3 regions of the Cedecea neteri genome follow, and region 2 is predicted to be linked to each of the others. Evidence: predicted binding sites of a transcription regulator. Region 2 holds the regulator's gene; each other region holds the start of a gene.
What was found. Region 2 encodes CRP, which controls carbon source genes, mostly activating them, when cyclic AMP is high. Its sites were predicted from a motif close to ATGTGANNNNNNTCACAT; they were not measured.
Positions count from the first base shown of each region.

Region 1 (6,373 bases), 2.0 Mb from region 2:
AACCAGCAGGTTTTCGCGCAGAGCAAACAAGCTTTCTTCCATGATGTTGCCGTGGAGATCGCGCAGCCCGGCCCAGCCGTCCTCCTGCATCACGCGGAAGGTCGGGAATCGGGCCTGCAGCGTTTGCCAGCGATCAGTTTGCGCCAGTCGCGCCAGGCGCATACCGCGTTTAACTTCTTTTACCGACAGCGTGCGCACGGAGTTGGTCAGGCGCACGCTCAGGGAGAATTTGATCATGTCACGGCTGGTGGCACAGTACAGCGAGCGTGAAGAGGTGGTCGGTAACCACGGCGCGCCCGCCTCGCCTAAATCTTTCACTAATCCTTTAGCGACCAACTGCTGGCACCAGTCTTGCTCCAGCAAATAGCCCGCCTGCCACGGATGCAGCGGGAACAGCCATTGATTGTCGCTGAGCTCGCTCAGCAGCTGCGGCGCATTTTCAGCGGCAAAGCGCGTCAGGCGCTGCTGCAGATTGAGATGCAGACTTTCACCCGCCAGGTAGCTTTTATCCACGGCAAACCAGCGCAGTGGGAAATGAGGGGCGAAATCGGGCAGGTAGCGTTCGGCTTCCTGCTGGTTAAACGGTTCGTGGGATTTCGGCGCCGGGTGAAAGGCGTGTCCCACCAGCAATGCCTGCTCGGCCTCACCAAAATTCAGCGCTTTTTCGCGCAGCCCGTTCCAGTCATGACGGGCTTCAATCGCCTGCTGCGTATGGGCATGGCTTTCCATTACGCGCTGATAAAACGCCTCACAGCCGGTGGCTGGCAGCATTTGCTGATGCTGAAGCTTGTCGACAATCAGCTGGGAAAGGGTGGCGAAATCAATTGGCTGGCTGCCGGTGGCATTGACCAGACGGGCCGGGAATTCGAAGCGGTGATGCTGGGTGGGGGAGAAATAGGCCACTTTGAAGTAGAGCGCCTGCTGTTCCCCCAGGGGGATAATAAGTTCGGCTGGGTGGCTGTCGGTCAGTCGCCAGTCGTTGGTTTCACGGACAAGGGAATTAAGAAAGCACTGTGCGGCCACATCCCAGGCCAGCGTTTTATTTGGCAAAGTCATCATCAAACAGTTTCCACGCGTTATGATAATGCGAATTCTGCCGATAACGTTTCTCATTATCAATAACAATTGTTAGAATAGATAAAATTAATTTTACAAATACGCACAATAACTCCACGGGTTAGCAACATTTTGACATCGCTTGAACTGGCGGATTCGCCGCAAAAATCCCTTTCCTGTTGGCCACTTGCGCTGAGCGCCGGGCTGCTTGGCGTCGGGCAAAATGGCCTGCTGGTCGCGATCCCTGTACTGGTGATGCAGACACATTTGAGCCTGTCCGTCTGGGCGGCATTGCTAACGCTTGGCTCGATGCTGTTTTTACCGTCCTCGCCGTGGTGGGGGAAACAGATTGCTCGCCTGGGCAGTAAGCCCGTGGTGCTCTGGGCGCTGGGAGGCTATGGCGCTAGCTTTATGCTGCTGGGGCTTGGCTGCCTGCTGCTGGCCACGGATGCGGTCGCGGGTTATCTCGGCCTGGGCATATTGATTGTGGCGCGGATTATCTACGGGTTGACCGTCTCGGCGATGGTCCCGGCCTGCCAGGTCTGGGCGCTGCAGCGCGCCGGGGAAGGAAAGCGCATGGCGGCGCTGGCCACGATCAGCTCCGGGCTGAGCAGCGGGCGCTTGTTTGGCCCGCTTTGTGCCGCCGGAATGTTAGCGATTCATCCGCTGGCCCCGTTGGGGCTTCTGATGGTGGCGCCCTTGCTGGCGCTGGTGATGCTGTTACGGTTACCGGGTACGCCGCCGCAGCCCGCCGCCGAACGTAAAAGCGCTCGTCTTCGCCCTGACTGTCTGCCTTATCTGCTTTGTGCCTTGTTGCTTTCTGCCTCGGTCAGCCTGATGCAGCTGGGGCTTTCTCCGGCGCTTGCCCGCCAGTTTGCCACGGATACCGCCGCGATTAGCCATCAGGTTGCCTGGCTGCTGAGCCTGGCCGCGGTGGCCTCGCTCTCCGCGCAGTTTGGCATTCTCCGGCCACAGCGCCTTACGCCGATGGCGCTGCTGTTAAGTGCCGGGCTGTTGATGATCGTCGGCCTGGCGATGATGATTTCCGTCCAGCTGTGGCTGTTTTACGTTGGCTGCGCGGTACTGTCGTTCGGGGCTGCGCTGGCGACCCCGGCCTATCAGCTGCTGCTGAACGATAAGCTTGCCGATGGCGCAGGGGCCGGCTGGGTGGCGACCAGCCACACTCTGGGCTACGGGCTTTGCGCCATGCTGGTGCCGCTGGTATCAAAAACCGGGGCTGAGGCGGCGCTGATTATGGTGGCCTTTTTAGCTGCCGTTTTATTTACCGTGGTGTCCGGCGTTATCTGGCGCAGCCGCCACCGTTCACGTCATTCTGCAATTTAAGCGTAAGGAAAAGTTATGGCTGGAGTTCAGGGCTATCGTCTGTTTAACGTTCAACTGGCGCGGAAAACGGCCGTGTCGCCTTCGCTGCTGAGCCTGGTCTTTAGCGGGCCGGATGTGGCGCATATGAAATGTGACTCGCCGGATCAGCGTATTAAAATGTTGTTCCCGTCCGAAGACGGAACGCCGCCGTCGCTGCCTGCCGAAGGGCAGTGGTATCAGATTGCTCAGGGGATGCCTAAAGAGAAGCGCCCGGTGATCCGCACTTATACGCTGCGGCATGTCGATCCTGCGCGGCAGGAAGTGACGGTGGAGTTTGTCAGCCACGGCACCGAAGGCCCGGCTTCCGCATGGGCGATCAATTCTGTTCCCGGCGATACTATCCAGATTGTGGCCCCGAACGCCGCCCACCCGGAAGACAGCGGTGGCTATGAATGGACGCCGCCTGCCGGGCTGAGAAATGCGCTGATTATTGCCGATGAGACGGCTTTACCCGCCGCACGCGGCATTCTGGAAATGCTGGCTCGTCAGGCGCAGCCGCCAAAAATACAGGCCTTTTTTGAAGTGCCGGACGAGGGAGACTGCGTGGACTTAAGCGCCTATGGCTTCGCCGAGATCAGCTGGCTGCCGCGCAAACCCGTCTCTGCTACGCACGGCGAATGCCTGATTCAGGCGGTTAAAATGCAGGCGAGGGTGCCGGAAAGCGGCCATCACGAAGCTGTCCAGGAAGAGCCCGAAGGTGAACTGCTGTGGGATAAAGCCACCACCGGCAGCAACGAATTTTACGGCTGGGTAGCGGCGGAGTCGACGGTGGTTAAGCTGCTGCGCCGCCATTTGATCGGTGAGCGCGGCGTTGAGCACGAAGCCATCAACTTTATGGCCTACTGGGCGAAAGGGCGAGAGCGCTAGTGAAAAGGGCGGCCATTGGCCGCCCGATAATCAGATCTTCTTCAACTGCGGCATTAACATTACCGTGGTTTTCACAATCTGCATTAACTCTTCAAAGCTGGCGTTCTCGCGGGCGCTGACCGACATCCCCTGAATGATGCAGCACAGGTATTTCGCCAGGCAGCGAATATTGCGCTCCGCCGGGATCTCACCTTTTTGCTGGCGTATTTCAAGGAAACGCACCAGCGTTTGTTCCTGCACGGCATGGCGGGCTTTTATCGTCGCGGCGATGTCTTCCGACGAAGCGGCCAGCACGGATGAGGTGCAAATGATAAAGCAGCCAGCAGGAGTGCTCTTGTCGGTAAAGCATTGCGCGACCGCGGAAAGATAGTTCTCCAGCGCGGCTTCCATAGTCTGCTCTTCACAAAACAGGCAGGCCTCGTGTTTAGCTGCAAAGCGCGCGATATAGCGATCCAGTACCGCGCGGAACAGGCCTTCTTTGTTGATGAACTCCGCGTAGAGCGTTGGGGCTTTTGCCCCGGTGGCTTCTACCAGATGTGCCATGGATGTTGCTTCATAGCCATGCTGCCAGAAGAGTGTCATGGCCTTGTCGAGTGCTGCTTCCCTGTCAAACACTTTTGGACGGCCACGGCTTTTTTTGCTGCAACTTAATGTCTCGGTTGCCATACCTGCCGTTTAACCTCTGTCTAATTAGTGAACACTTATTATAAAAATAATCGGCGGCGGTAGCCAGCGCCACGTTATGAAAAATAATTATTTCTTATCACGATGAAAAATAGCGCTTTTTTTAATTAATTAACGGTCGTTATTAAAATGTGTTGACGTGTGATGTGGATCACGTTTATGATTTAGTTATCGATCGTTAACTAATTAAGTTTAACGACCTAACATTCACCTGCTTAGGATCTGAATCATGAAAACCTTAACTACTCTGTTCGCTGCCGCTGTTATTAGCTCACTCTCATTTGCAAGCTTTGCGGCGGTTGAAGTTTCTGCTACCCCTGCTGGCCAGCAAAAAGTGGGCACCATCAGCGCCAATGCGGGCAGCAACCTCTCTTCCCTGGAAGAACAGTTGGCCGCGAAGGCCGATGCTATGGGCGCTAAATCGTTCCGTATTACCTCCGTTAACGGTCCGAACACCCTGCACGGTACTGCCGTCATCTATAAATAAGCCAGACGTTAACCCTCAATACGTTTGACCTTATTCGTTATATGCCACTGCAAGCAAAAGGCCCTGTCTTTCGACAGGGCCTTTTTTTACGCATAAAACCTGAACTTAGATTTCGTTTACTGGCTGGTCAGCCGTATGGGCATTGACGTTGATCGGCATCCCGGAGCGGTGCTCCATGGCCTGTTCCATCACCTGCGCATCGGTTTTAGGTGAGTTGCGGAACTGCGCCATCTGCTCGTTCAAAACAATAGGCAGGACTTTCGGGTCGTCATCAATCGCTTTGGACAGCGGCTGGTGAACTTCAACCAGGCGGGAGCCGTCCGGCTCAACGGAAGCTTTGATTGGCGTGTTGATGATGCGCACTGAAGTGCCGACCGGAACCGTGTTAAACAGCGCTTTGATATCGCCGTCACGCAGGCGGATACAGCCGGAGCTGACGCGCATACCGATGCCGAAGTCCGCGTTGGTGCCGTGCAGCAGGTACACGCCGCCGAACGCCGCCAGGCGAATCGCGTGGTGCCCCATCGGGTTATCCGGCCCGGCAGGAACCACGGCCGGGAGCTTAATCCCCTGCGCCAGGTAACGCGCACGAATATTGGCCGTTGGCGTCCAGGTCGGATTAGCGCGTTTATCGGAAATTTTTGTCACCATCGTCGGCGTCAGCGTGTCGCCGCCCAACTGGCCAATGCCAATCGGGTAAACGGTGACGCTATTTTTACCAGCAGGGAAGTAGTACAGGCGCAGTTCGGCGAGGTTGATCACAATCCCCTCGCGCGGCACATCCGGCAGGAGCATCTGGCGCGGGATAGTCAGCACGCTCCCGGCGCGGGGCACATAAGGATCGACGCCGGGGTTTGCCTGCAACAACGCCAGGAAACCGACGTTGTATTTTTTGGCAATGGCCTCCAGCGAACCGCCGTCGTTTTCAACCTGATGGAACAGGTTTTTGCCGATCAGGCGGCTGTTAGCGGCGGGAAGCGGATAATCGTTAGCGCTGGCGGGCAGCGCCATGGCCGCAGCGCCCAGTAAGGCTGCGGCGGTAAACCAGCGGCGGAAAGACAAAGTACGCGATGCAAACATAGCTTAAACCCTGCGATGTTAATGGCTAATTCTTGAGGCAGATAAACGCCAATTATCGCTGAGCTGCGTGTCGGGAAATCCTGGGGATTGCAAAGGATGTGTAAATGTCACAGAAAATTGCGCCTTACCGGGCGGTAAGGCGCAGAGGCGTCAGGCCGCGGCGTTTTCCGCCAGGCTGCGCATAAAGTTACGCACCCATTCCATGCGCGTTTTTCTGTCCTCAAGATCCTGGAAGAACTTCAGTCGGGTAGGGCCGTCCAGGCGGTAATGCTGCGGCTGCTTCTGCAGCAGGCCAATCAGCCATACCGGATCAACGTGGTTTTTCTCCGCGAACTCGATGGTGCCGCCTTTTTCATTGCCCTCAATCTTACGCACGCCCAGTTTCTGTGCCTGCTGGCGCAGCGCGGCGATATCCAGCAGATTACGCGCCGCATCCGGCAGAAGGCCAAATCGGTCGATAAGCTCAACTTTCAGCTCGTCCAGCTCGTGCTCGCCTTTGGCGCTGGCGATGCGTTTGTAGAACGACAGGCGCGTATTGACGTCGGGAATAAAATCATCCGGCAGCAGGGCGGGCATCCGCAGCTCAACTTCCGTCTGGCTGTTGGTGAGATCTTCCAGCGAGGGCTCGCGACCCTCTTTCAGCGCATCGACGGCGTTTTCCAGCAGCTCCATGTAGAGCGAGAAGCCGATAGTTTCCATCTGACCGCTCTGATCTTCCCCCAGCAGCTCGCCCGCGCCGCGAATTTCCAGGTCGTGGGTGGCTAACGCGAACCCGGCACCTAAATCTTCCAGCGAGGCAATCGCCTCCAGGCGCTT
Region 1 covers NZ_CP009459.1:2,749,582-2,755,954, forward strand. The annotation lists gene iucA (aerobactin synthase IucA) at 1-1,056, opposite strand, end outside; gene LH86_RS12970 (MFS transporter) at 1,189-2,400, shown strand; gene LH86_RS12975 (siderophore-interacting protein) at 2,416-3,306, shown strand; gene LH86_RS12980 (TetR/AcrR family transcriptional regulator) at 3,337-3,972, opposite strand; gene bhsA (multiple stress resistance protein BhsA) at 4,220-4,477, shown strand; gene ldtC (L,D-transpeptidase LdtC) at 4,583-5,557, opposite strand; gene mfd (transcription-repair coupling factor) at 5,708-6,373, opposite strand, start outside.
Region 1: bhsA (multiple stress resistance protein BhsA) is a predicted target of CRP. The motif match lies at 4,130-4,147, and genes of this name have one in related genera.

Region 2 (6,373 bases):
GTCCTTTAGAATTGAATATTCATCATGATGAAGGTGACGATTTCCGCCCGATGCGCGGACTCAGTAACCCGCATCTGCAAACCATGATCCCACGTTTGATTCGTCGTCGAATCAATTTCAAACCCCACTGGCAGCGTCTGGATATGCCGGACGGGGATTTTGTCGATCTTGCGTGGAGCGAAGATCCGCAAACTGCCATGCACAAACCACGCTTAGTCGTGTTTCACGGACTGGAAGGCAGCCTCCACAGCCCCTACGCCCACGGCATGATAGAAGCGGCGAAAAAACGCGGTTGGCTGGGCGTGGTGATGCATTTTCGCGGCTGCAGCGGCGTGCCAAACCGCAAAGAACGCATTTACCACTCCGGGGAAACGGAAGACGGCACCTACTTCCTCGAATGGTTGAATCAGCGCTACGGTGAAGTCCCAACAGCCGCCGTTGGCTTCTCGCTGGGCGGGAACATGCTCGCCTGCCTGATGGCAAAACAGGGCGCGGCCTGCACGCTGAAAGCCGGCGTGATTGTCTCCGCCCCGCTGATGCTGGAGCAGTGTTGCTACCACATGGAGCAGGGCTTCTCGCGCGTCTATCAGCATTACCTGCTGAATCTGCTGAAGAAAAATGCCGCCCGTAAGCTGAAGAGCTACCCTGGCTCGCTGCCTATCGACCTCCGCAAGCTGAAAAGCCTGCGCCGCATTCGCGAGTTCGATGATTTAATTACCTCGAAGATCCATGGCTTTGCCGACGCGCTGGACTACTATCGCCAGTGCAGCGCCATGCCGCTGTTGCCGGAAATTGCCGCTCCGACGCTGATTATCCATGCCAAAGACGACCCTTTTATGGATCACCACGTCATCCCGGATCGCGAAACGCTGCCGCCCAATATCCATTACCAGCTCACGACTTACGGCGGCCACGTTGGCTTTGTCGGCGGGACTCTGCTGCGCCCACAGATGTGGCTTGAGCAGCGTATTCCCGACTGGCTAACCCGCTTCCTGGACCACTAAAATGATCATTCCCTGGCAAGATCTCGCCCCTGAAACGCTCGACAATTTGATTGAATCTTTTGTATTACGGGAAGGCACCGATTATGGTGAGCAGGAGCGCTCGTTGACGCAAAAAGTCGCCGACGTGAAGCGCCAGTTACAAAGCGGCGAGGCCGTGCTGGTTTGGTCTGAACTCCATGAAACGGTGAACATTATGCCGCGCGGGCAGTTTCGCGGCTGACCGCTAACTGGCAGGGTGATCTATACTGGCTGAAAAGTATAACAAGCAGTTACAGACCTCTTTTCCGATCCCTCACGGAGTTTTCACCCTATGTCAGCCAAACACCCGGTTATTGCGGTCACAGGTTCCAGCGGCGCCGGCACCACCACCACCAGCCTCGCTTTCCGCAAGATTTTCCAGCAGCTCAACCTGCGCGCCGCCGAAGTTGAAGGCGACAGTTTCCACCGTTATACCCGCCCGGAAATGGACATGGCTATCCGCAAAGCACGCGATGCTGGCCGCCATATTAGCTACTTTGGGCCGGACGCCAACGACTTCGGGTTACTGGAACGAACCTTTATCGAATACGGCCAGACCGGAAAAGGGCAATCGCGTAAATACCTGCATACCTATGATGAAGCCGTACCGTGGAACCAGGTGCCGGGCACTTTTACCCCGTGGCAACCGCTCCCCGAACCCACCGACGTCCTGTTTTACGAAGGTCTGCACGGCGGCGTGGTCACCCCTCAGCATAACGTCGCCGACTGCGTCGATTTACTGGTAGGCGTGGTGCCCATCGTTAACCTGGAATGGATTCAGAAACTGGTGCGCGATACCAGCGAACGCGGCCATTCACGGGAAGCGGTGATGGATTCCGTGGTGCGTTCCATGGACGATTACATCAACTTCATTACGCCGCAGTTTTCACGTACCCATATCAACTTCCAGCGCGTTCCAACGGTGGATACCTCTAACCCATTTGCCGCGCGAGCTATTCCGTCGCTGGACGAAAGCTTCGTGGTCATTCACTTCCGTGGGCTGGATGACATCGACTTCCCTTATCTGCTGGCGATGTTGCAGGGGTCATTTATCTCCCACATCAATACATTGGTGGTGCCGGGCGGAAAAATGGGGCTGGCGATGGAGCTGATCATGGCCCCGCTGGTGCAGCGGCTGGCGGAAGGCAGGAAAATTGCCTGATGGCGTAAGGGCGGTCTCGATACCGCCCTTTTCACTTTATGCTTCAATAATTTCGTAGCTGTGGCTAATCTCTGCGGCTTTCTCGAGCATCAACGTCACCGAGCAATATTTCTCTGCAGTCAGCTCAACGGCGCGGGCAACGGCACTCTCTTTCAGCTCTTTCCCGGTTACAACAAAATGCAAATGGATGCGGGTAAACAGACGTGGCGCTTCTTCACGACGTTCAGAAGTCAGTTTCACCTCACAATCCGTCACGTCATGGCGGCCTTTTTGCAGAATCGACACCACGTCAATTGAGCTACAACCGCCCGCGGCCATCAGCAGCATTTCCATCGGGCTTGGCGCTTTATCCCCGGAGTTACCGTCCATCAAAATTTGGTGGCCAGAAGCGGATTCTCCGAGGAAGGTCATGCCCTCTACCCATTTAACACGTGCCTGCATTTTACCTACTCCCGTAATAAAATTTTCTTTCAGATTACGCGTCTACGTGAAAACTGGCAACGTAAGGCGATCCAAGTCATGCTGAAACGAGACAATACAAGACACTTACCAAAAGCTATGCTAAAACAATCCGGATGCTGCTGCGATACAGAGACGTTTATGCCGTAAGCAGAGGAAACGACTAATTACAGGCAGCAGGGCGAACCTGCACGCCAGCTCCCAGGGCTTGGGAAAATTTCACGATTGCAACGCCAGACAAGAGGTCCCATGTCTTGTCTTTGGTAGCCAGTTTATAACAGAGGATAACCGCGCATGGTGCTTGGCAAACCACAAACAGACCCGACTCTCGAATGGTTCTTGTCTCATTGCCACATTCATAAGTATCCGTCGAAGAGCACGCTGATTCACCAGGGTGAAAAGGCGGAGACGCTGTACTACATCGTCAAAGGCTCCGTAGCTGTTCTGATTAAAGATGAAGAAGGCAAGGAGATGATCCTTTCTTATCTGAATCAGGGTGATTTCATTGGTGAATTAGGTTTATTCGAAGAAGGCCAGGAACGCAGTGCCTGGGTTCGTGCCAAGACCGCCTGTGAAGTAGCTGAAATTTCCTATAAAAAATTCCGTCAGCTAATTCAGGTCAACCCGGACATCCTGATGCGTCTTTCTTCCCAGATGGCACGCCGCCTGCAGGTGACTTCTGAGAAAGTCGGCAACCTCGCGTTCCTCGACGTGACTGGCCGTATCGCTCAGACGCTGCTTAACCTGGCTAAACAGCCGGATGCCATGACCCACCCGGACGGGATGCAAATCAAGATCACCCGCCAGGAAATCGGTCAGATCGTGGGCTGCTCCCGCGAAACCGTTGGCCGTATTCTGAAAATGCTGGAAGATCAGAATCTCATTTCTGCCCACGGTAAAACGATCGTCGTTTACGGCACCCGTTAATTAGCCCTTATAAAGGCGTGTCGCTTCGGTAACACGCCTTTTTTGTCTCTACAATTCAGGCTATGTGGAAGAGATTAATTTACCACCCGGAAGTTAACTACGCGCTTAGGCAAACGCTTGTGCTGTGTCTTCCCGTGGCTATCGGCCTGTTGCTTGGCAGCCTGCAAAACGGCCTGCTCTTCTCGTTAGTTCCCGCCTGCTGCAACATTGCCGGGCTGGACACGCCACACAAACGCTTTTTCAAACGTTTGATTATTGGCGGCAGCCTGTTCGCCCTCAGCAGCCTTATCCTGCAGCTTCTGCTGCTTTACACCCACATCCCTCTGCCTGCGATATTGATCGTCATGGCTCTGCTGCTCGGCGTGACGGCGGAAATCAGTTCACTTCACGCTCGCCTGCTGCCCGCATCGCTGATCGCCGCTATTTTTACGCTCAGCATGGCCGGAAATATGCCGATCTGGAAACCAATGGTGCTCTATATCTTCGGCACCATCTGGTACGGCGCCTTCAACTGGTTCTGGTTCCGGCTATGGCGTGAACAGCCGCTCAGGGAGTCGCTCAGCCTGCTTTACCGCCAGCTGGCAGATTACTGCGAAGCAAAATACAGCCTGCTAACCCAGCATACCGACCCGGAAAAAGCGCTGCCCCCATTGCTGGCCCGCCAGCAAAAAGCCGTCGACCTGATCACCACCTGCTACCAGCAGCTGCATATGCTGTCGGCCAACCAGCAAAACGGCTACAAGCGCCTGTTACGCGCTTTCCAGGTTGCGCTGGATCTGCAGGAACACATTTCGGTAAGCCTGCACCAGCCTGAAGAGGTGCAAAAACTGGTCGAGCAAAGCCATGCGGAAGCTGTGATCCGCTGGAATGCCCAAACCATCGCCGCGCGTCTGCGCGTGCTGGCAGACGATATTCTTTATCACCGCTATCCAACGCGCTTTACCATGGACAAGCAGATCGACGCGCTGGAAAAAATCGCCCGACAGAACCCGGATAATCCGGTAGGGCAATTTTGCCATTACCACTTCAGCCGCATTGCCCGGGTACTGAAAACTCAGCGGCCGCTGTACGTAAGAGATTTAATGGAAGACCGTGAGCGCCGTCTGCCGTTTTTCCCGGCCCTGAAAAGCTATCTCTCGTTCAAATCCTCTGCTTTGCGCAGCTCCGCGCGTTTAGGCGTGATGCTGACCATTGCCAGCCTGCTGGGCTCCTTCTTACACCTGCCAAAGCCTTACTGGATCCTGATGACGGTGATGTTCGTGACGCAAAACGGCTACGGTGCAACACGGGTGCGCATCGTTCACAGGGCGGCAGGCACCATGGCAGGGTTGTGTATCGCCGGTATCACCCTGCACTTCCACGTCCCGGACAGCTACACCCTGCTGGCGATGTTAATGATTACGCTGGTTAGCTACCTGTTCATCCGCAAAAGCTACGGCTGGGCCACCATTGGTTTTACCGTCACCGCGGTATATACCCTGCAGCTCATCACTCTCAGCGCCGAAAGTTACATCATTCCCCGGCTCATAGACACCCTACTCGGCTGCCTGATTGCCTTTGGCGGCATGATCTGGCTGTGGCCGCAGTGGCAAACCGGCCTGCTGCGTCAGAACGCCCACGACGCACTGGAGGCGGATCAGGATGCTATTAGGCTGATACTAAGCAACGATCCGGAGCCCACGCCGCTGGCCTGGCAACGTATGCGAGTCAATCAGGCGCACAACGCGCTTTTCAACTCGCTCAATCAGGCGATGCAGGAGCCAGGCTTTAACTCCCACTACCTGGCCGACATGAAATTGTGGGTAACCCACAGCCAGTTCATCGTCGAGCATATCAACGCCATGACCACCCTGGCGCGCGAACACAACATGCTGACGCCAGACCTGGCGCAGAAGTACCTGCAGTCTTGTGAAATTGGATTACAGCGCTGCCAGCAAAGGCTAGAGTATGACGGGCCTGGCGGGTCAAACGACGCGAATATTCTGGAACCGGACACGCTGCCCACGGGGCCGTTAAGCACCATGGAGCAGCATTTACAGCGGATTATTGGCCACCTGAACACCATGCATACCATCTCCTCGGTAGCCTGGCGCCAGCGGCCTCATCATGGGATCTGGCTGAGCCGCCGTCTGCGGCGCTCGAGTTAGTTTTAAGCCGCCACCACGTGGGCAACCGCTCTGGCGAAGCGCTGCATCCCTTCCAGGATATCCGCATCCTCGACAATAAGCGAAGGTGCGAAACGCATGACGTCCGGCCCGGCGTTCAACACCATCACACCTTCAGCTGCGGCAGCGTAAAGAAACTCGCGGGCGCGTCCTTTGTACTTCTCGTTAAGCTCTGCACCAATCAACAGCCCCATGCCGCGAATGTCGCTGAACAGATCGAACTGTGCGTTTATCTTTTGCAGTTGCTCAACGAAAAGCTGACGTTTGGCCGCTACGCCCTTAAGGACTTCCGGCGTGTTGATGATATCGAAAGCAGCCCCGGCCACCGCACACGCCAGCGGGTTACCGCCGTAGGTAGAGCCGTGACTGCCTACATGGAACGCGGAGGCAATTTCATTGGTGGTCAGCATTGCGCTCACCGGGAAACCACCACCGAGCGCTTTGGCGCTGGTCAAAATATCAGGCGTGACGCCGTAGTTGATATAAGCGAAAAGCTCGCCCGTGCGGCCCATGCCGGACTGCACTTCATCGAAGACCAGCAGCGCCTGGTGCTCATCACACAAATCGCGCAGCCCCTGCAGGAATTCCGGCGTCGCGGCGGTCACCCCGCCCTCGCCCTGAATCGGCTCCACCACCAC
Region 2 covers NZ_CP009459.1:717,676-724,048, forward strand. The annotation lists gene LH86_RS03505 (hydrolase) at 1-1,004, shown strand, start outside; gene LH86_RS03510 (YheU family protein) at 1,006-1,224, shown strand; gene LH86_RS03515 (phosphoribulokinase) at 1,315-2,184, shown strand; gene LH86_RS03520 (OsmC family protein) at 2,221-2,625, opposite strand; gene crp (cAMP-activated global transcriptional regulator CRP) at 2,938-3,570, shown strand; gene LH86_RS03530 (YccS/YhfK family putative transporter) at 3,633-5,717, shown strand; gene argD (bifunctional acetylornithine/succinyldiaminopimelate transaminase) at 5,720-6,373, opposite strand, start outside.

Region 3 (6,373 bases), 1.2 Mb from region 2:
CCGCCGTGACTTATCCGTTACCGACTAACGGCAGCCGCCTGGTTGGTGAAAACCAGGTTATCACTATTCCTGAAGGCAGCACCGCACCGCTGGAAGAGTATGCCGCACAGTACCAGATGGGTCTGTCTAACATGCTGGAAGCTAACCCAGGGATTGACCCGTACCTGCCAAAAGCCGGTACCATTCTGAACATCCCTCAGCAGCTGATCCTGCCGGACACCGTGCATGAAGGGATTGTGATCAACAGCGCCGAAATGCGCCTCTACTATTACCCGAAAGGCACCAACACCGTGATCGTGCTGCCAATCGGTATCGGCCAGTTGGGGAAAGATACCCCGATCAACTGGACCACCAAAGTAGAGCGTAAGAAAAATGGCCCAACCTGGACCCCGACGGCGAAAATGCATGCGGAATACGCCGCAGCCGGTACACCGCTGCCGGCCGTTGTCCCTGCAGGCCCGGATAACCCAATGGGCCTGTACGCGCTGTACATCGGTAACCTGTATGCGATTCACGGCACCAACGCCAACTTTGGTATCGGCCTGCGCGTAAGCCACGGCTGCGTGCGTCTGCGTAACGAAGACATCAAGTTCCTGTTCGACAACGTGCCAGTTGGCACCCGCGTTCAGTTTATTGATGAGCCGGTAAAAGCCACCACCGAGCCGGATGGCAGCCGTTATATCGAAGTTCACAACCCGCTTTCCACCACCGAAGCGCAGTTCAACTCCGATGAAATCGTGCCGATTAAACTGACCAGCAGCGTTCAGCAGGTCACCGCCCAGTCCGACGTTGACACCACCGTTGTTGACCAGGCGATTCAGAACCGTTCCGGGATGCCGGTTCGTCTGAACTAAGCTCAAGTTGATTAAAAAATAGCGGCCTGCGGGCCGCTTTTTTATTGCCTGAAATCTGCCCGGCAACCTTCACGCAGGGAATGTTTGTTATGCTGATAATTCATGATGTGATGGATAGCACAATTTTGCGTTTAATTGTATGATGAATGCGTTTCTTAAAGGGTAACCGCCATGCGCAACTCGTTCACGATAATCTGGCAGTATCTTCGCGCTTTTGTCTTAATTTACCTGTGCTTATACGCCGGTATTTTTGTCGCCTCTTTACTGCCTATCGTCATTCCCGGCAGCATTATCGGCATGCTGATTTTGTTTGTGCTGCTGTCGCTGCAGATCCTGCCGGCGAAGTGGGTAAAACCCAGCTGTCACCTGCTGATTCGCTATATGGCCCTCTTGTTCGTACCTATTGGCGTGGGCGTGATGCAGTATTACGACGTGCTGAAAGCCCAGTTTGGCCCGGTGGTGGTGTCCTGTTTGATCAGTACGCTGGTGGTGCTGATTATCGTGAGCTGGAGTTCGCATCTGGTGCACGGCGAAAGAAAAGTGATTGGTGAAGGTGAGGCAGAGAAAAAATGATGCACTTTATATGGTGGTCTTTACCGTTAACGCTGCTGGTGTTTTTTGCCGCCCGCAAGCTGGCCGCCCGGTTGAAATCCCCGCTGCTGAACCCACTGCTGGTCTGCATGGTGGTGATCATTCCTTTGCTGCTGGTGACCGGCATTCCTTACGACCATTATTTTAAAGGCAGTGAGGTGCTCAACGACCTGCTGCAGCCGGCAGTTGTGGCGCTCGCCTTCCCGCTTTATGAGCAAATTCACCAGATCCGCGCCCGCTGGAAATCCATCATCACCATCTGCTTTATTGGCAGCATGGTGGCGATGTCCACCGGCACCTCTATTGCGTTATTAATGGGCGCGTCCCCGGAAATTGCCGCCTCGGTTCTGCCGAAATCTGTTACCACGCCAATTGCGATGGCGGTGGGCGGTGGCATTGGCGGCATTCCGGCTATTAGCGCCGTCTGCGTTATCTTCGTCGGCATTCTTGGGGCCGTGTTTGGCCACACGCTGCTGAACATGATGCGCATCAATACTAAAGCTTCACGCGGGCTGGCGATGGGTACAGCTTCACACGCGTTGGGTACGGCGCGCTGCGCGGAGCTGGACTTCCAGGAAGGGGCTTTTAGCTCGCTGGCGCTGGTGATTTGCGGGGTCATGACGTCACTTATCGCCCCGTTTTTATTCCCGGTGCTGCTGAAGCTCTTCGGCTAAAACTTGCGAGAGATCGCGCATTTTCAGATTTGTTTTCATAAGTTGCATAAACAATTAGAACTAGATCACATATTTAGCCTATACAGATCCGTAAACTACGTTTCCGTTACCTTTGATGAGGCTTTAACATGCGTTCACGTTTTGATGCCGCCGTTGTGCAACTCCCCGCCGCACTGCAAACCGCTTTGCAACCCCTGCTTGCCGACGGCCACTTCCCGGCGATGTTTACCGCAGCCGAAGTTGAAGCACTAAAACATCAAACCGGGCTGGGTGACGAAGACCTGGCTTTCGCTCTGCTGCCGCTGGCCGCAGCCTGCGCCCGGGCAGACCTCTCTCATTTCAATGTGGGAGCCGTCGCGCGAGGCGTCAGCGGGAATCTCTATTTTGGTGGCAACATGGAGTTTCTGGGTGCCACCATGCAGCAAACCGTGCACGCCGAACAAAGCGCCATTACTCACGCGTGGATGCGCGGCGAAAAAGGCCTGGTTGATATCACCGTCAACTACACTCCCTGTGGCCACTGCCGTCAGTTTATGAATGAACTGAACAGCGGCACCGCGCTGCGTATTCATCTGCCTGGCCGCAAGCCTTCCACTCTGGGTGAGTATCTGCCGGATGCCTTTGGCCCGCGCGACCTGGACATCAAAACGCTGCTGCTGGATGAAGAAAACCACGGTTTTGCGCTGAAAGGGGATTCCCTGACCCAGGCTGCAATTACCGCGGCTAACCGCAGCCACGCGCCTTACAGCCAGGCCCCGGCTGGCGTGGCGCTGGAAATGGTCGACGGAAAAATCTTCACCGGATGCTATGCGGAAAACGCCGCGTTCAACCCTTCCCTGCCACCGCTGCAGGCCGCACTGAATCTGCTTTCTCTGAATGGTTACGACTATCCGCAGATTAAACGCGCCGTGCTGGCAGAAAAATTCGATGCGCCGCTGCTGCAGTGGGATGCCACCTCCGCCACGCTGAAAGCGCTGGGCTGTGAAGACGTAGAACGCGTTAATATTGCTCAATAATTCTCCGTTGCGGGTGTACCCACACTCGCATTGTTGAAATTTGCCCCAACTGACCCCGCGTTTCTTGCTCTTGAGGGCCGGGTAAAGTAGCCTTGGATGAAATTTCACCCCGCGAATGAGTCTGCAAGTTCATGTTGAAGCGCGTGTTTTACAGCCTGCTTATTGTTATCGGCTTAACGCTGGCGGCTGCGCTCGGGCTCGACCGCTGGATCAGCTGGAAAACCGCCCCCTACGTCTACGATGAACTGCAGGATCTGCCCTATCGCCAGGTGGGTGTGGTGCTCGGTACCGCTAAGTATTACCGCACCGGCGTCATCAATCAGTATTACCTGTACCGTATTCAGGGCGCGCTGAACGCCTATAACAGCGGCAAGGTGAACTACCTGCTGCTGAGCGGCGATAACGCGCAGCAAAGCTACAACGAGCCAATGACCATGCGCAAAGACCTGATCGCCGGCGGCGTTGATCCGGCGGATATCGTTCTGGATTACGCAGGCTTCCGCACGCTGGACTCGATTGTTCGCACCCGTAAAGTCTTTGATACCAACGATTTCATCATTATCACCCAGCGCTTCCACTGCGAGCGTGCGCTGTTTATCGCCCTGCATATGGGGATTCAGGCGCATTGCTACGCGGTACCTTCCCCGAAAAATATGCTTACCGTGCGTACCCGTGAATTTGCCGCTCGACTGGGCGCATTAGCCGATCTCTACCTCTTCAAGCGCGAGCCGCGTTTCCTCGGCCCATTAGTCCCGATTCCGTCGCAGCAGGAAGTACCGGAAGACGCGCAGGCCTACCCGGCCGTTACGCCGGAGCAGCTGTTAGAGATACAGAGAAAAGAGAAGAAGTGATACAGCGTTATTGCTGAGCAAAAAAAAGCCCGCACATTACCTGGCGGGCTTTTTTGCAAACTGCAGTAATTATTTCTTACGCGCGTACTTCAGGGAGTCCAGCGCTACGGCGAAGATGATGATGCCGCCCTTGATGATGTACTGCCAGTAAGGGTTCACGCCGATGTAGGTCAGGCCGTAGTTAATCACCGTAAAGATGATCACCCCGGTGACCACGCCGACGACGGTACCTACCCCGCCGCTGAACGACACGCCGCCAACCACGCACGCCGCAATCGCATCCAGCTCGTACATAAAGCCGAGGTTGTTGGTGGCCGAGCCGATACGACCCGCTTCCAGCATCCCGCCAAAGGCATAGAACACGCCGGACAGGGCATAAATCATGATCAGGTTCAGCGCCACGTTAACGCCGGACACTTTCGCCGCTTCCGGGTTGCCGCCGATGGCGAAGATGTTTTTCCCGAAGCGGGTTTTGTTCCACAGCACCCACACGAACAGCACCGCAAACAGGGCGTAGAACGTAATGTACGACAGCCGGAAGCTGCCCAGCGCGATAAAGCCCTGCGTAAAGGTGGAGAAGTGGGAGTCAAACCCGGAAATCGGCGACGCGCCTACAAAGTCGTAATACAGGGAGTTAATCCCGTAGACGATGATCATGGTGCCCAGAGTGGTAATAAACGGCGTCACGTTCAGATAAGCGATAATAATCCCGTTCACCAGGCCAATCACCGCGCCCACGGCGCAGACAATCAGCAGCACCAGAGGAATCGGCATGGTGTGCATGTCCGGGAACACCTTGTTGACGTTATCCATCGACTGCAGCAGCGTGGCCGCCACAACCGCCGCCAGCCCGACCTGACGCCCGGCGGACAGATCCGTCCCCTGGGTAACAATCAGCCCGGCCACGCCCAGCGCGATGATAATACGCACCGAGGACTGGGTCAGGATGTTACTCAGGTTAAGCAGGCTTAAAAACGTCGGATCCTGGAAAATAATGATCGCCAGCAGCACCAGCAGCACCACGTAGATGCCACCCTCTTTTAGATAAGTTAGAAAACTCTTCTTATTTAACGCACTCATTTTTAATAGCCCCTAAATCATCACAGGTGCACAGACGCAAGACGGAGGATTTCGTTCTGCGTTGTTGTTTTGGTGTCTACAATTCCGGCCACGAGCCCGTTGCTCATCACCAGAATACGGTCTGTAATCCCTAACAATTCCGGCATCTCGGACGAAATGATAATGATCCCTTTCCCTTTTTTGGCCAGTTCAGCAATCAGCTGGTAAATCTCAAACTTGGCGCCAACGTCAATGCCGCGCGTCGGTTCATCCAGCATCAGAATTTCTGGCTGAGTCAGCAGCCAGCGGCCGATGATCACCTTCTGCTGGTTACCGCCGGACAGCGAGCCGATGGAGGTGCGGTGCCCCGGCGTTTTCACACGCATGGAGTCGATAACCCACTGGGTATCGCTTTTCATGCGGGTGTTATCCAGCAGGCCGACTTTGTTTTTGTAGTTTCGAATATTGGAAATGAGTGAGTTAAAGCCGATATCCAGGTAAGCATAGATCCCGGTCGAGCGTCGCTCTTCGGTTACCAGCGCAAAGCCGTGATTGATCGCTTCGTTCGCGCTGCTGTTATTAATATTTTTGCCATGCAGCTTAATGGTCCCGCCAGATTTCTCGCGGATACCAAACAGTGTTTCTACAATGTCGGTACGCTTCGCGCCGACGAGGCCCGCAATGCCGAGAATTTCCCCTTTGTGCAAATCAAAAGAGATATCGCGAATTGACGGCTGCCGTAGCGAGGTCAGGTTTCGAACTTCAAGAATAACTTCGCCCGGTACGTTGGATTTATCCGGGAAACGCTGGTTCAGGGAACGGCCCACCATCATGGCGATGATTTTGTCCATATCCAACCCTTCCAGCGGCTGGGTGGCAATCCACTGCCCGTCGCGCAAAATCGTAATTTCATCGCACAGCTGGAATATTTCTTCCATTTTATGGGAGATATAAACAATCCCGCAGCCGCGATCTTTTAATTTGCGAATAATTTTAAAGAGATGATTAACTTCTTTTTCCGTCAGCGAGGACGTAGGCTCGTCCATAATAACGATTTTGGCGTTATAGGAAAAAGCCTTGGCAATTTCAATCATCTGCATTTGAGAAACGGACAGCGTACCGACGCGGGCTCGCGGGTCGATATCAATATCCAGCTCATCAAATATCTCTTTGGTGTCACGGTACATTTTATCCTGATCGACAAACACGCCTTTGGTCGGGTAGCGCCCAAGCCACATGTTGTCCATCACGGTGCGCTGAAGAACCAGGTTAAGCTCCTGATGCACCATAGAAATACCGTTTTCCAGCGCCTCTTTCGTGCTGCTGAA
Region 3 covers NZ_CP009459.1:4,161,974-4,168,346, forward strand. The annotation lists gene ldtB (L,D-transpeptidase) at 1-854, shown strand, start outside; gene LH86_RS19415 (CidA/LrgA family protein) at 1,026-1,427, shown strand; gene LH86_RS19420 (CidB/LrgB family autolysis modulator) at 1,424-2,119, shown strand; gene cdd (cytidine deaminase) at 2,248-3,135, shown strand; gene sanA (outer membrane permeability protein SanA) at 3,267-3,986, shown strand; gene mglC (galactose/methyl galactoside ABC transporter permease MglC) at 4,056-5,066, opposite strand; gene mglA (galactose/methyl galactoside ABC transporter ATP-binding protein MglA) at 5,087-6,373, opposite strand, start outside.
Region 3: cdd (cytidine deaminase) is a predicted target of CRP. The motif match lies at 2,173-2,190, and genes of this name have one in related genera.